DNA from 2 places in the Parasphingorhabdus sp. W113 genome. Region 1 is predicted to be linked to the other one. Evidence: predicted binding sites of a transcription regulator. Region 1 holds the regulator's gene; the other holds the start of a gene.

What was found. The regulator LexA, encoded in region 1, represses DNA repair genes until DNA is damaged. The targets are predictions, from matches to a motif close to GTTCCNCNCTTGTTCT.
Region 2: the regulator LexA is predicted to act here: its motif matches at 6,528-6,543, upstream of ACZ1GS_RS05675 (DUF7146 domain-containing protein).

Annotation. Positions count from the first base shown of each region.
Region 1 covers NZ_CM146328.1:1,632,779-1,642,107, reverse strand. Annotated here, with positions in the region: gene trpE (anthranilate synthase component I) at 1-115, shown strand, start outside; gene ACZ1GS_RS07800 (polyhydroxyalkanoic acid system family protein) at 141-443, opposite strand; gene ACZ1GS_RS07795 (anthranilate synthase component II) at 595-1,179, shown strand; gene ACZ1GS_RS07790 (YcxB family protein) at 1,176-1,703, shown strand; gene trpD (anthranilate phosphoribosyltransferase) at 1,710-2,699, shown strand; gene trpC (indole-3-glycerol phosphate synthase TrpC) at 2,710-3,507, shown strand; gene moaC (cyclic pyranopterin monophosphate synthase MoaC) at 3,504-3,974, shown strand; gene ACZ1GS_RS07770 (molybdopterin molybdotransferase MoeA) at 3,971-5,155, shown strand; gene lexA (transcriptional repressor LexA) at 5,244-5,936, shown strand; gene ACZ1GS_RS07760 (ComEC/Rec2 family competence protein) at 5,949-8,225, opposite strand; gene gltX (glutamate--tRNA ligase) at 8,257-9,329, shown strand, end outside.
Region 2 covers NZ_CM146328.1:1,190,436-1,197,864, reverse strand. Annotated here, with positions in the region: gene ACZ1GS_RS05685 (ParB/RepB/Spo0J family partition protein) at 1-1,036, opposite strand, end outside; gene ACZ1GS_RS05680 (strawberry notch-like NTP hydrolase domain-containing protein) at 1,185-5,432, opposite strand; gene ACZ1GS_RS05675 (DUF7146 domain-containing protein) at 5,530-6,438, opposite strand; gene ACZ1GS_RS05670 (lytic transglycosylase domain-containing protein) at 6,584-7,240, shown strand; gene ACZ1GS_RS05665 (DUF5818 domain-containing protein) at 7,259-7,429, shown strand, end outside.

The DNA of each region.
Region 1 (9,329 bases):
GGCGGATAGCGACCCGGCCTATGAGCAGCGCGAATGCGAGGCCAAGTCCGGCGCCCTGTTGGCAGCCGCCCGGGAAGCGGTCCGGCGAGCCCAGGATATCGGTTTCGGTCAGTAACATCGCATTGCTGCGAGCCCGTTGATTATTCGAGCATTTTGGGCGCTTCTTTCTGAAGCTTTTCCTTGATCTTGTTCGCGAACATCGCGAGCAATGGCGGCAGGTCAAAAACCGCATAAACCTCGTCATCCCGCACCTGCATCTGACTGCCGATCCGCTGGCCCATGGCTTCGAGCGTACAATGCATCGTGTCGCCTTCCCAGTGATGGTCTTTTACCGTTGCCCCCGGGACGGTTTCGCTGAGCGTATGAATGCCCTTGCCGATCCGCTGGCGGGCTTCATCGACTCCCAGTTTATGCGGAATATTTACGGTAACCGGCTCGCCCATGCATCTTCTCCCCTGACATCGTCATATCAGCCTGATACTGCGGGTCAATGTTGTGAGGGCGATCCACTGTCTCGTGCTCCAGTCACTGCACCGCAGAAATACTTGGTGTCCCTACTTGGCGGCGCGGGTTTTTCGCATTAGGCACGCTGGCATGATCCTGGTTATCGACAATTATGACAGCTTCACCTTCAATCTGGTCCATTATCTGATGGAATTGGGCGCCGAGGTGCGTGTCGAGCGCAACGATGCCCTGAGCGCGACCGACGCCATTGCTACTGGCGCCGATGCGTTCCTGATTTCGCCCGGACCCTGCACCCCCAATGAAGCCGGCATATCCCTCGATCTCGTGGCCGCCTGTGCGGATGCCGCAAAGCCTTTGCTCGGCGTGTGTCTCGGGCATCAGAGCATTGGGCAGCATTTTGGTGCTCAGGTGGTGCGCGGCGGGTTGATGCATGGCAAGACCTCGCCGGTCACCCATGATGGCAGCGGCCTGTTCGCCGATATCCCCTCCCCGTTCACGGCAACCCGCTACCACTCGCTGATTGTCGAGGACATTCCTGCATGTCTGCCGGTGAATGCCAGCGCCGCAGACGGTTCGGTCATGGGTTTCCGTCATGAAAGCCTGCCCATTCACGGGGTGCAGTTTCATCCCGAAAGCATTGCCACCGAACATGGCCACGCGCTGCTCGCCAATTTCATGACAATGGCGGGGCTGCAACCGAAAGCTCTGGCATGACCGACAAGCTCACCTTCACACCCAATGAAGCGGACTTGCGCGCCGCCTATGGCTTGCATCTCCAGCGCTCGGGGTGGAAACGGATGGGCTATCTGATGCTGTTCGGCCTCGCGATCGGCCTGTTCCTTGCGGTCCTGGAAGGCTTTGACAGTCCTGCACAGGTCGTCGGCATTGTCCTGGGCATGACCTTGTGGGCCGGCCTGGTTGCTGCGATCATGCAGTTTCTGCTCCCGCGCTGGTGGGTTCCGCGGCTCGCGCGGAAAATCTACAAGCAGCAGAAGGATCTCCATCTCGAAACCGAAACCTGGTGGGATGATGACAAATTCTATTCGGCCAACGCCCAGGGTCAGGCGCATTTTCTGTTCAGCGATTTGACCAAATGGCGCGGCAATGACGATATTGTGTTGCTTTACCGGTCGGATCAGCTGTTCAACTTTCTGCCCGGACGTATCTTTACCGACAGTGCTCATCGCGACGGGCTGATCCGGCGGATCGAACAGGCCGGTGTTTCAGGAGATAATTAAACCATCATGTCCGCTCTTCCCAACCCCCAGACCGCCTTGTCCGAATCCGATGCGCGCGCGGCATTTGCGGCCATTCTCGACGGGCGCTGTTCTGCTGAGGATATCAGCGCCTTCCTGATCGGACTGGCCGACCGCGGGGAAAGCGCAACCGAAATTGCGGCCGCCGCACAGGAAATGCGCAACCGGATGATCACCGTCAATGCCCCTGACGGCGCGATTGATGTTTGTGGCACCGGCGGCGACGGCAGCCACAGTCTCAACATCTCGACCGCGACATCGCTGGTCGTCGCCGCTTGCGAAGTGCCGATGGCGAAACATGGCAATCGCGCGGCATCCAGCAAATCCGGAGCCGCCGATACGCTTGAAGCGCTGGGACTCGACTTGTCCAAGGCGGCGACTGGCGGGGCAGAATCACTACGCGACATTGGCATCGCCTTTTTCTTTGCTCCCAATCATCATCCCGCCCTGGGGCCGCTGGCGCCGATCCGCAAGGCACTGGGCCGGCGCACGATTTTCAATCTGCTGGGGCCACTGTGCAACCCGGCGCAAGTGAAGCGCCAGCTTATCGGCGTCGCATCGCCAACCCTGATACCCGTCTATGCCGAAGCGGCATCCCGACTGGGGTATGACAAGGTGATGATCGTTTCGGGCGATGAAGGCCTTGATGAATTGAGCATATCAGGTCCTTCCCAGGTTGCGGTGGTCGAAAATGGCACAATCGTCCAGAGCCGCATCGCACCCGAAGATCTTGGCCTGCCGCGCCATGCTGCTAACGCGATTAAAGGGGGAGACGCAGCCTATAATGCTGCGGCGCTGCGGGATCTTTTGCAGGGCAATGCCTCGGCCTATCGGGATGCTGTTGTGCTGAACAGTGCCGCAGCGTTGATGGTCGCCGGCGAGGCCGATAGCTGGGAGGCCGGTATCGAAGAGGCCGCCGAGGCGCTCGACAAGGGACTGGCCAACGCGCTGCTCAACTGCTGGATTGCCAATCAATGAGTATCGCCCGATGAACAAGCTTGATGAAATCTGCAACGCCAAGCGCGCCTATGTCGCGGAACGCAAGACCTTGATACCGCAATCGGCGGTCAACGAAAAGATCGATACGCAATCGGTAGCGCGCGGCTTTGAAAAAGCGATTGTGGATCGGTCGGCAGAGGGCTTTGCCTTGATTGCCGAGATCAAGAAAGCCAGCCCGTCCAAGGGTTTGATCCGCGAAGACTTCAATCCTCCGGACCACGCGCGGGCCTATGCAGCTGGCGGAGCGGCCTGCCTGTCAATCCTGACCGATGCGCCCTATTTTCTCGGGACGGACGACTATTTTACTGCTGCCCGCGCCGCTGTTTCCTTGCCTTGTTTGCGCAAGGATTTCATGATTGACCCTTGGCAAATCGCGGAATCTCGAGCGCTTGGCGCCGATGCGATCCTGATCATCATGGCGGCTCTCGACGACGGTCTCGCCAGCGAACTGGAAGCCGCTGCGCGCGATTTTGGCATGGATGCGCTGATTGAAGTGCATGACGAAGAAGAGCTGGAACGGGCGCTCAAACTCCAATCCCGTCTGCTTGGAATCAACAACCGCAATCTCAAGACGTTTGAGACCAGTCTCGATCAGACCGAACGCCTCGCCAAATATGTCCCCGACGACCGCATCATGGTGTCAGAAAGTGGTATTTTCACCCATGATGATTGCCAGCGTCTGGCACAATGTGGCGCGCGCAGCTTTCTGGTCGGAGAATCGCTGATGCGTCACGCCGATGTCGAGGCCGCGACGCGCGCATTATTGAACGGCGAGGAACAGTCATGAGCAAACTCACCCACATAGATGGTGATGGCGCGGCCCATATGGTCGATATAGCGGACAAAGCCGCCACGGTCCGCGAGGCCCGCGCCGAGGGCGTGATCGAAATGGCCGAAACCACTTTGTCCGCCATTCGCGCCAATGCTATGAAAAAGGGTGATGTGCTGGCAACCGCCCGCATCGCTGGCATCATGGCCGCCAAGAAGACCAGCGATCTGATCCCGCTATGCCATCCGCTCGCCTTGAGCAAGGTTGCGGTGGAATTCACTTATCTCGAAAACGGCATCAAAGTCACCGCGCTGGCGCGCCTGACCGGCAAGACCGGGGTCGAGATGGAAGCGCTGACTGCTGCATCCGTGGCGCTGCTGACCATTTATGACATGGCCAAGGCGATGCAGAAAGACATGGTCATCCGTGATGTTCGCCTGATCGCCAAAACGGGCGGAAAATCGGGGGACTGGACCGCAGCGTGAAGCCGCTTCTTCCTCTTGAGGACGCGCAAAAGCGCATCATTGCGATGGCGCGCCGCCTGCCTTTGGAAACGCTTGCGATCGATCAGGCCCGCGGGCGTTATCTCGCAGAAGACTTGCTGACCTTGCGCAGCCAGCCTGCCGGGGACATGTCGGCGATGGATGGTTATGCCATTCGTTTTGCAGACCGGGACGGGCCATGGACAATGGTGGGCGAATGCAAGGCGGGCAGCCCGCCCTGCTCGGCCATTGGGTCAGGCGAAACCGCGCGCATTTTTACCGGTGCCCTGATGCCCGAAGGGGCCGATACGGTCGTTCTGCAGGAAAATGTCTCCGTAAACGGGGATCAGATTAGCCTCGAGGCAGATCCTTCCAAAATGCGCGGCCAGCATGTGCGCCATCAAGGGGGTGATTTTCGTGCGGATGACATCGCCTTGGACGCTGGCACCCATTTGCATCCCCGGGCCCTGAGTCATGCCGTCATTGCCGGCCATGCCACCTTGCCGGTCCATCAGGCACCAGCGGTTGCGATCCTGTCTACCGGCGACGAATTGCGCGAGCCGGGCGTTTCTTTGACACCGCACCAGATTCCGGCCAGCAACGATGTCATGCTGTCAGCGATGATGGCCGAAATACCGGTTAAAACGCGTATGATTAGCCGGGTTCCCGATCGCCTGGACACCGTTTGCACCGCGCTCCACAGCGCCCGTGATTGTGACGTCATCGTAACCATTGGTGGCGCTTCGGTCGGCGATCACGACCTCATTGCCCCGGCCTTTGACCGGCTCGGGGGCCAAACCGATTTCTGGAAGATTGCAATGAAGCCCGGCAAGCCGCTCATGGCCGGCAAACTCGGAAATTCAATAGTAATAGCATTGCCCGGCAATCCCGGATCCGCCTTTGTCACAGCCACGCTGTTTCTTTTGCCCTTGCTCCGTTTCATGGCCGGCGCCAAAAAATATCTCCCGCACACAGGTTCGGCCCGGACGACGGCGGACCTACCGCCAACCGGTCAACGCGCCGAGTTTCTCCGGGCCTTTGTCGACGGCGACATGATTACCCCCTATGCCAGTCAGGACAGCGCCAAATTGTCGGTTCTGGCAGCCGCCAATGCGTTGCTCATCCGTCCGGCCCATGCCGACCCCGTCGCCGAAGGGAAAGCAGTTTCTTTCATTGCGATTTAGGCGAAACGGATGGGGAACAGATAAGACTTGACTTATCCCGGTTTGTTTCATAATTGTTCTGTATTCGTTCTCTATATAGGACCGTAGCATGCTGACACCCAAACAACATGAACTGCTCTGTTTCATTCATAATCGATTGGAAGAATCGGGTGTATCCCCGTCTTTTGAAGAGATGAAAGACGCACTGGGCTTGAAATCGAAATCGGGTGTGCACCGGCTGATCAGTGCATTGGAAGAACGTGGCTTCTTGCGGCGCCTTCCCAATCGTGCACGGGCACTGGAAGTGATGAAATTACCCGAAGGCGGTGCGCTGAAATCGGCCCCGTCCAACGTCGTCAGCTTGGCAGCAGAGGCACCAAAACCGGCACCGATGCAGGAAATCCCCGTCGCCGCCAATGATGTTATCGAAATCCCCCTCCACGGCAAAATTGCTGCCGGTGTGCCGATCGAGGCGCTTGAAGGCCAGTCGGCGCTCAGTGTACCGGCGGCGCTTTTGGGTTCCGGCGAGCATTATGCGCTGGAAGTATCCGGCGATTCCATGATCGATGCTGGCATATTGGACGGCGACTATGCGCTGATCCAGCGGACGGAAACGGCACGCAACGGCGAAATCGTCGTGGCCTTGGTCCACGAAGAGGAAGCGACGCTGAAATATCTGTTCAAGGATAGCGGTCAGGTGCGGCTTGATCCTGCAAACCCGGCCTATGAACCGCAGGTCTTCGGGCCTGACGAAGTCCGTATCCAGGGCAAGATGGCTGGGTTGTTGCGTCGTTACAATTAGCAAGCTGGCCTCTTAGGGGGCTTTCAGAGTTTCTCTCTGGATGCCCGCCGGATCGACCACCGGGTCGCGGACCGGAAGCGGGTCACGCGGCTTTAGCCGGATCCAATGATGGCGACCGGTGCGCTGCAGGACGGTCAGAACCTTTCTTTTCGACAAATCGACTGTCATGCCGCCGGTTTGCGCGAGCAAAACCTTGTCCGCCTTGAACCAGCGCGGCTGGCAGCTCGCTGGCAAACGGCGTTCGCTGATCACGATATCGGCTCTGCGGCAGGCGGCGGACAAGGAAAGAGCCGGAATATAGTAGGAACTCCGCGTGGCAAGGATGATCCACTCATGACCAGAGCGATCCTCAACTGTCACCGCGCAGCTGTCGGCGTTGCAGTCCGCACCGGGCCAGTCTTCCAAGGCGGTTGCGGCCTCTGAAATTGCGGCGTTTTCCAGTATCATGTCCCGGATAAAATCACCGCTGCGATTGCGCAACATCGCTAGCTCTCCTGCTTTGGACCGAATAGCCAGATGGCGGCCATCGCCCGTAATATAGAGATCGGGTGGATGACCACTGGCCACCATGGCTATGCCGAATGCCACTGGAACAGCGCCCCAGAACCGCCACGCACCGCGCCACAGCGCCAGCCAGAGACCACCGGCAATCATCAAGCCGAAAGCGCCATGCGCCATAGTTGATATCAGGGTTACCGAACCGGGACGACTGGACACGAAATGGGCCAGCCAGAGCAAGCTATTCAAGGCGTTTTCAGCGGCGAACCATAGCGGCGCCCCCCACCCGATACTGTCGAGGGCGAGCGCCAGTGCAATCAAGGGCATGATCACGAACGTGGTCAGCGGGATCGCAACGACATTGGCCAACGCGCCGTAGACACCGGCCTTGTGAAAATGAAACAAGGCAATCGGCATCAACACCAGTTCGACCAGCAATCCGGTCAGGAACAGCGCCAGTATGAAGCGCCCGATCCGCTTCGCAAGCCGCTCTTCCCGCCGCAGGAATAGCGCTTTGATACGCGGATGCTCGTGCATCGCGATTATTGACGTAACGGCTGCAAAACTGAGCTGAAAGCTGGGACCAATGAGGGATTCAGGCCAGAACAGCAGGACGAGCAGTGCGCCGGCGGCGACCATCCGCAAGGTAATGGCGCTGCGCCCGATCAGCATCGCCATGAGCACCAGCAAGGCCGCGACACAGGCCCGGATCGTCGGCACCTGCGCGCCTGTCAAAAAAGTATAGGCAAGGGCCGCAACAGCCGCACAACCCGCAGCGATGAGCGGCAGTCTGACGCGTACCGCCCATCCGGGAACGAGCGCCAAGATGCGCAGCACCAGAATGTAGACAGCACCGACAACGGCTGTAACATGCAGACCGCTGATCGAGAGGAGATGAGCCAATCCGCTGTGGCGCATGGCGTCGGCATCCGCCTCGCCAATCGCGCCGCGATCACCGGTCGCGAGCGTTGCGCCAATGGCCCCTGCCCCCTCTGCCATTTGCTGCTGGACGTGGCGGGACAATTCCCGGCGATATCGGGCAAAGGCGAAAATCGGTTTGGCGCGGGACACGACCGTGACATTGCCGAGCAATTGTCCGGTCGCGCCCAATCCGAGAAACCAGGCCCGCCGGGAAAAGTCATAGGCCCCCGGTAACGCGGCCATCGCCGGGGGCATCAGACGCGCCCGCAAAGTGATCACCGATCCCGCCGGCAAGGATTGCGGCATTTTCACCAGCGGGACGTTGACCCGGACCCGCGGAGGGATATCCGATGTGCCAGCGGTTCGCAGCGTCAGGCGCACCTGATCGCGCGCCAGAACAATCTCCGATCGCTCAACCGCAGCGGTAAACGTGGCCACGATAGGTCGCTCTGGCACCGGCCCGGCTACCGTGACAGACCGCAGCCAAATCAGCGCACAGCCCGCAGCCGTCACCGTCACAAAGATGAGCAGAGCCCTTGCGGTCCGGCTATGGCCTGCTGCGCTTTTGACAGATAAGGCCAACCCGCCACAACCGAGCAGAAAACCGCACCAAAGACGCCAGTCGGCGAGCAGGAACCAGATCGTGATTCCCAGTCCCAGCGCGACCGGCGCCCACAGCGCCAGTTGATCACGCTCTTTGTCCAATTGAACTTCAAGCCATTCGAAAATCGCCCAAATTCCAAGATATTCAAGCAATTGTCGTCGGTGAAACGCCATGCTAAGGGGCAGATCAATTAAACCGGCCCTGACCCGCATTCCGAATGATTTGGAAAAGGCGCTGTCAGCATCCGGATCCTTTTCATTCCGCATTTTTCGGGCTTAACACAGGAATTTTTCGACCGTGAATCCAGATCCCAATCGAACAGTGGTAACGCGCTTTGCGCCGTCACCTACCGGTTTCCTTCATATCGGCGGCGCGCGCACCGCGATGTTTAACTGGCTTTTTGCCCGCCATCACGGTGGCAAGGCTCTGTTGCGGATTGAAGATACCGACAAGGCGCGCTCAACCCAGGCCGCCATTGATGCGATTCTGGAAGGGCTCGACTGGCTGGGTCTCGACTGGGATGACGAACCTGTTTTTCAATCTGACCGGGCCGCACGCCACGCCGAAGTCGCCCATCAATTGCTGGACAGCGGCAATGCCTATAAATGTTTCGCAACCCCGGAAGAGCTGACCGCGATGCGCGAGCAGCAAAGGGCGGAGAAGAAACCGATGCGCTATGATGGCCGCTGGCGCGATCGCGATCCGGCGGACGCTCCGGACGGCGCGCCCTATGCCATCCGGCTAAAAACCGGAACCAACGGCAAAACAACAATTTCTGACGCGGTTCAAGGCGATGTATCCGTCCAGAATAGCGAGATCGATGATTTCATCCTGCTGCGATCCGACGGCACACCGACTTATATGCTGGCGGTGGTGGTTGACGATCATGACATGGGTGTCACCCATCTGATCCGCGGTGATGATCATCTCAACAACGCTTTTCGGCAATTGGCCATGATCCGCGCCATGGGCTGGCCGGAACCGGTTTACGCCCATATTCCGCTGATCCACGGCAATGACGGCGCCAAATTGTCCAAGCGCCATGGCGCCTTGGGCGTTGAGGCCTATCGGGACATGGGCATCATGGCGGATGCCATGTTCAACTATCTGCTGCGGCTCGGCTGGGGACATGGCGACGACGAGATTATTTCCCGTGCCCAAGCAACCCAATGGTTTGATCTCGCCGGGGTGGGCAAATCGCCCTCGCGCTTCGATGCCAAAAAACTCCAGAACCTCAATGGTCTGTACATCCGCGACGCAGAGGATAGCGCGCTGGTTGCACTGACCGGACCTTGGTTGGAAACCGCATTGGAACGCGCCATGACCGCCGCTGAAACGGAATTGCTCGAGCAAGCCATGCCGGTTTTGAA
Region 2 (7,429 bases), 440 kb from region 1:
TCAGCGTGCGCATTTCCTGCTCAATTTCCGAAAGGCGATTTTCAGCCGCAATCACATCGTCTTCGCTGCTGTCTTCATCTTCTAGGATGGCGGCCTGATTGTCATATTGGGCCTCCAGTTCGGAAAGCCGCGCTACTGCTTCTTCGCTGAGCGGTTCGAGCTCGGTAGGAAGCCGGTTCAATCCTTCGATGAGCTCGTGCGAGACATAACAATCGAGCGTCGGTCTCACCCAGGCGAGGCCGTGCTCGTCTTTGACTTCATCAGCCCGCCATTCCATTTTCTCGGTCGCCAATCGTTCAAGCAGCGCAACATCAACCCAGCTTTCGCTCTCATCATCATCGAAGAGTTCCCGGTCAATCTTGCCGCCTACTTCAAGATAGGCATCGCGCCCGACCAGAACCGCGCGCGGATCGCTGGCCCGGACAGTAGCGTCCAGAACCATGCGCCGGATGCTGTCGGCATTGACGCCATAATATCCTCCCGACACTTCCTCGAACACCTGGGCCTGGCGTTCAATATTCGAGGTCGCGCCATAGGCTTTAGCAAAATCAAGCGTGATATCGCCGCTGGCCAAGGCTTCGAAGACGACCGGGGCGAGCTCGGCCAGACGCAGCCGTCCTTCGACAAAGCGAACGGTTTGGCCAAAACGAATGGCGACATCTTCGACGCTTGCGCCGTCATTTATAATGTCTTGAAATGCTTCGGCTTCATCGGCGGGGTTGAGTTTTGCCCGCTGAAAGTTTTCCGCAAGGCTGATTTCGCGGATTTCATGCGCCTCGCCGTTTTTGATCAGGCATGTGATCGGCTCGTTCTTCTTGATCGCCTTGCTCTTGGAAAGCGCTTTCAATGCCTTGAGCCGCCGGCCACCTGCTGTGACTTCATATTTGCGGCGGGGAAGCGCGTTAACGACGAGATTTTGAAGCAACCCTCTTGCGGCGATATCAGCCTTCAGCCAGGCATCGGCCGCAGGGTCGCTGCGTTTGCGCACATTCTTTTTCGACGGCACCAGTTTGTTGAGCGGAATGGATTTAAGCATGTTCTTTCTCCTGATTAATCGAACCATCGGTTTCAGGCGACCATCGCCAAAACCGGGTTCAAGACAGGGCAAGCCTCCTCCCCTCTCATTTTCAGGAGTCACGGGTTGGCTTGCGGGCGGCTTGAAATTTTGAAGAGCGCTGGAGTGCTCAGGCCGCCAGTTTATCCAGTATCTGCGATGCTTCATTCACAGGGACAAAAAGCCGCGTGCGATAGCGGATGATCTCGGTGAAGCAGCCCTTGGATTTATACCAGGCCAGACGCTCGGCAGAAAAACCCGTGAGCTCCAGTCGCTGGCTGCCGTTGACCAGCGAGCGTTTCGCCATGAGGTTATCTTGGGTTTGGAAGGCTAGCGCCTTTCCGCTTTGCATCACCATTTTCGCAATCCTGGATGGGTCAACCGCATGCTCGAGATCGAGACCAAAGGCGTGTGCAAGATCGGGCATGTCGAGCTCGGAAATTTCGCGGCCGATGATCGAACGTCCGTCGCTCGCGGCAATCCGCGTGACACGGACAATCTCCCCTGGAATCTTGTTCCAGACAGGAAGGAGCAGCCCAGTGGCAAGATGAACGCGCTCGCGGGCGATTTCTGATCCCGCCTTTTCTTCCTCTTCCAGCCAGCATTTTCGAAAGCTTTTGAAATCGGTCTGCTGCCAAAGGCTTTCCGATAATGCGTCAAGCGTCCAGTTTGCCGATTTTAGCGGTCTGATAAGGCGGCGGCGTTCGATAGTCTCACCCTTGTCGGTGATCATACGCCGGGTCGGAACCGACAAGGCCACACGGCCGGAACGCGCATTGCAAAGCAAATGGACAGTCGGCGAGCTAAAATCATGGAGTTTGTACAATCTTTTGAAGCTGACCGGTTTGAGCGGGCGCCGGGTTTCCAGCGTGACAAGATGCGTGGTTGCTCCGGAGATGCTGTCGGTTCGCAAAAGCTTGTCCGAAATGATCTTGAATTCATCGACGGCAATGGTTTCAACGCCCAGGTCCAGAGTTCCCGCTTCGCGCGCCGCTTCGACGCGCGCTTCGATCAGCGCCAGATATTCGTCAAATATCGCATTCTGCAAAGCGATGGGCAGCGCCAGTATCCGGTTTAGCCAGCGCTGGATGGTTGGCAGTTTCTCAACGAGATCACCGTCAGGTGTTTCAAGTTTGAGACCTGTGACATCCTGAAATTTATCCAGGGACACTGCTTCCAGCTTGCCTTCATAAAGCAGGTGAAACCAGCTTGTGAGCGCATCTCGGGCATATTCGCTTTCCAGATTATCAGCCGGATCGAACAGGTTCTGCCCGCCGGTCTGCCGTTGCCCGCGTGTCAGAGCGCCAAGGCTATCGAGCCGCCGGGCGATAGTGGAGATGAACCGCCGCTCGCCTTTGACATCGGTGGTAACGGGCCGAAAAAGCGGCGCGGATGCCTGATTGGTGCGGTTGGTGCGACCGAGGCCCTGAATGGCATTGTCCGCCCGCCATCCCGGTTCGAGCAGGAAATGCACACGGCGCTGCTGGTTTTGTGCGTCCAGATCTGCATGATAGGACCGGCCTGTCCCGCCCGCGTCGGAAAAGACCAGCACGCGTTTTTCTCCGTCCATGAAACTCTGGGCTTCGATTAAATTCGATCGCGCCGTGCGGCGTTCGAGGCGCTGCCGTCCGTCGCTGCCGCCGATAAGCCTGCGGGTTCGACCGGTCACTTCGGCCACATGATCTGTTCCAAAACGTTCGATCACTGCATCCAATGCAGCCCATATCGGAGGAAGCGCGCAGAGTTTTTCAATCATCGCATCTCTTGCCTGAACCGCGCGCGGGCAAAGGACCGGATGACCGTCGCTGGTGGACATCGGCTCTGAACGCAAATTGCCGTCATCATCACGAAAAACCTGCATGAGCCGGACTGGAAAGCTTTTGGCGAGATAGTCGATGACATATTCGCGCGGGGATAAATCAATATCCAACTGCTCGCGTTCTTCAGCGCTGAGATCGGCAAGCCTGCGGTTAAGCATGGCCTCGGCCGTCGATACCAGCTGCACAACGGCGGAATGCCCTTCTTCCAGTGCCTGCTCAATAGCCGGAAGCAGGCTGGGCAATTTCATCGATAGCAATAGCTGCGCGAAGAAGCGCTGTTTGGTGCCTTCGAATATCGAAAGCGCTGCCGCTTTGGCGTTGCGGTTGAGCGTGTCGCCGCTATCCTCATCGACTATCCGCGTGGCTTCGAGCGCCGCCTCGAGATTTTTGTGAATAATCGCCCAGGCCGCTGCATATTCGTTATATATGGAAATCTGATCCTCAGACAGCGCATGCTCCAAAATCTCATATTCAACGCCCGCAAAAGACAATGCACGCGCCAGATAGAGCCCCTGCGATTTCAGATCGCGCGCAACCAGTTCCATTGCAGATATGCCGCCAGCGCGAATGTCGCTCAAAAACTTATCATAGTTGGGAAAGGCCGTTTCCGGACCCCACAATCCGAGGCGCGCTGCATAACCAAGATTGGCAATATCCGAAGCTCCAGTAGCTGATGCATATAATATTCTCGCGCGGGGAAGAAGATTTTGGAGGCGCAGGCCTGCCATGCCCTGTTCCGATCCCTTGACCTTGCCGCGGCTTCCCGTTCCTCCCAGTGCATTCGCCATCGCATGGGCCTCATCGAAAGCGACAACGCCGTCAAACTCGCCCCCTGCCCATTCCAATATCTGAGCAAGCCTTGTTGTATCCATCCGGCCCGAACGCAGCGTGGGATAGGTGACGAACAATATCCCGTCGGACATGGAAACCGGCTTTCCCAGCTTCCAGTTCGAAAGCGACTGGATATCAAGCGGCAAGCCGCCAAGCGCGGACCAGTCCCGGCGGGCATCCTCGAGCAAGGCTTCGTTCTTGGTGATCCAGATATGGCGGCAATGACCCTGCAGCCACCGGTCCATGATGACGCTGGCAATCTCGCGGCCCTTGCCCGCGCCGGTTCCGTCTCCCAGAAAAAATCCCGTCCGGTATCGAAAACCATCTTCGGATGGCTCCAGCCCGGCTCCCTCATTGATCGGCTTGTAAGTTCCGGGCAAATCACGAGCGAAGGCATTTACCGCATAAATGAGCGTTTCGCACTGCGCGTCCGAAAGAAGCTTTTTCTTTCTCCAGTCTGCTGGAACAACCGGCTGATGTTCGGGGACCGGCGCAGCAACTGATCCCATCGCAACCGATTCCACCAGCGGGGTCGGATGGACGGGGGCGTTGTCGATGGCAATGCGGCTGGGACGATAGGCCAGGTAAATGCCTTTTTGCTCCGGCGTTGGTGCCACATCCTCCAGCACCTCAAAAACCAGCTTTTCTGATATCGGCGTGCCAGAGAAGGGCTTTGAGGCGGGCGCGACGGGGCGTTGCAAATTGTTGTTCAATATTAGCGCAAGCGGTTTTGCCTTGGGCCTGGATGTCAGCACCGCTGATTGAGAAGCGGCGCGCTCGGGTAAAGCACGGCACACCTCGCACAAGCCTTCGAAATCGTCGATGTCGATTGGAACTGCGTATTGTTGGGTAGCAATTTTATCGAAAACCACCAGACGCACAGTGACGCCCGTTCCCCGGCGCGCAAAGGATCGCACGATACGCGCATCCAAACGCAAAGCGCAGGATGAAGCATCATTTTTGGCAAATTTGGCCGCATCAAAACCTTCGGGCATGATCGCGATAAGCCGTCCACCTGTCGCCAGCCGCCGCCAGGCAGAGTGCAAGTGCCGCAGGGCTGCGCGACCATCCTTGCCCCGCTCTGCGCTTTGCGCAAATGGCGGGTTCATTAGCACAAGATTTGGATTGTGGCGGGGTGGAAGCAGTTCGTCGATCAGCTCACCATCATGGGATGAGTGCGCGGCGTTCGGGAACAGCCCACTTAAACACGCTCTGCGCAGGTCGTCGATTTCATTAAGTATCAGCGTCGCGCCGACAAGGTGCGGCCAGATGGCCAAGAGTCCAGTTCCGGCTGATGGCTCGAGAACGATATCATCGGGCATTATACCTGCAGCCAAGGCCATCGCCCAGGCAAGCCGGGCTGGTGTTGAAAATTGCTGGAGCGCGATTTGATCGTCGTGCCGATTATGTTGAGGCGGAAGGGCCTGCTCAACAGCCCCAAAGCATCTCTCGGCCTCCGCAAAATCGGAATTGGGCGAGATGCCGGAATGTTCGCGAAGGTGTAGAAGTTCGCCCAGCTCGATCGCGCAGCCGGTCATCTTGACCGACCAGCCATCCGCTGCATCGCTGCTCCCGGTTAGTTTTTCAAATATCGCGTTGATATCTTTTCGCGTGACTTGAAAGCCTGCTCCGAGACGATCTGCTATTTTATGAGCGGCCTTGATCACTATATCCGGCATCAGGTTCTGAGCATCGTCAAGTTGCAACTGTGCATTTTGTAAAGTCATGATAGCTTTCCTCCGTTGGGCACGGACAAAGCCGAAACGGCCTTATTGTGCGCACAAGGGGAAAGCCCCCTTTCCTCTCATTTTACGATGGTGCGGGTTAGCCAGCAGCAGCGGTTATGCGGAACAACTCGTCGTTCCAGTCATCGCCCCGCCGATATGGTCGGCGCGGTATTATCGACCGGCCAGGCATCTGGAAATGTTCGCAGGCCTTGGCTTCGGCAAGATCACCGCCAGCGTCATGATCGACAAATAAATACAAGAATTTCACGCTTTCAGGAATGGTCACAATCCCAAAACGCTCATTGCCGAGCGTTGCCCAGGTCGGGATACCGGTCAGCTGCGTTGCGGATATTGCGCTCTCAGTACCTTCCGCTAATCCAAGGACTCCATCTTCGGGCGGATAAAGGCGCACAGCCCCCGTGCCCAGCGATCCCAGCGCGCGTTTGGGCTTCTTGAATTTAGCCTTACTCGAACCATCGGGACGCAGGAAAGTACGGTGAATGGCCATGATGTCCGCGTCCGTGCGCACCGCAGCCAGCATGGCTGGTAGGAAACGGACATGGCCTTTTGGTCCCAGCGGAGTGCGCTCAAGGAAGCGCAATTCTGGAGACGTGATATTGATCAGGCGCTTTTGGAGATAGGTTTGAGCAATGCTTCCCGACAAGCGCCGAGCTTGCCGCCAGAGGCGCTGTGCATTGGCGCTCGGTTTAATCTCCTTGGGCGGTGCTGAGGAAATTGAGGCAGAGCCGCCACAAAAAAGACTGCGTGTAGAAACACCTTGGCGTTCAAGTGCCGCGAGCACATCTTTCTGCGGACAGCCTGCAAAACAATGGAAAAGAATCGCGTTTCGGCCGATGCTCACACCAAGTGATGGTGTATTATCATCATGGGCCGGGCAGCAGCACATTCCTTTGTCATTTTTCCAATAGCCTGAAAATTTTTCACAAATCTGTCTGGCAGTTCTCTCCAGATACGACTTGGGATCAGTTAGGACGTTACGGGACATCGAGGAGTTCCTTGTATCTGTGCCAGTTCTCCCCTTCCCGGCAGCCTCCTCTCTTCAAAACGTAAAAAAGCGCTTTCCTACAGCTATATGTTCTTTTTATGTTCTCATTTGATTCGATGCAAGATGGAGATGAAATTTGGCAAAGATGCTATCATTAGGAGTGGTTGGTGCTGTGTTGTGCGGAAGCGCGGCATGGGCACAAAACGTGAGTTTATCTGACAGTGTTGAACCTCCTGCACCGGAAACAGATGGCCAAAAGACCGTCGAACGTTCAAATTTCCAGCTATTCCAACACGGAATCTGGCAGCCAGCAAATCCAATACAATCAGTCCCGAGAACACAGGCCGTCAACGACGGAGCCAAAACCAATTTAAAACGGAGCAAACGTACACGGCTAAGCCGAACAGCCTCGGCCAGGCGAACTATTTACTTTAGCTCCATCAGGGCAGCCGAAAGAAAGCACGCGCTTCCCATTGGATTGCTCGACGCGCTAATTTGGCAGGAATCGCGGTACAATCCGATGGCTGTTAGTTCTGCCGGTGCCGGTGGATTGACGCAGCTTATGCCGGGGACCGCTTCGGACCTTGGCGTAAAAAACCGGTTTGATCCTGCCGCAAATATTGACGGAGGGGCGCGCTACCTCAGGCAAATGCTCGATAAGTTTGGCGGCGTCCACTTGGCGCTTGCGGCATATAATGCCGGACCTGGTGCGGTGCTGAAAGCTAAAGGCATTCCCCGGTACCGGGAAACCCGCGATTATGTGAAGAAGGTTCTTGCGCGCTGGACAGAATCGCGACTGTAGGACAGAGAGCGCACGATCATGGACCATTCAAACTCACACCGCCTTCGGCTGACCGGGCAATTGATAAAGGGCGAACGCCGCCATTTGCTTAAGTGCGCCGATGAGAAAGTCTGGCGGCTGAATCTTCTGGATGTGAAAATTCCGAAGGACGGTACCGAAGTGATAATTGAAGGCGTTCAATCGGGTGTT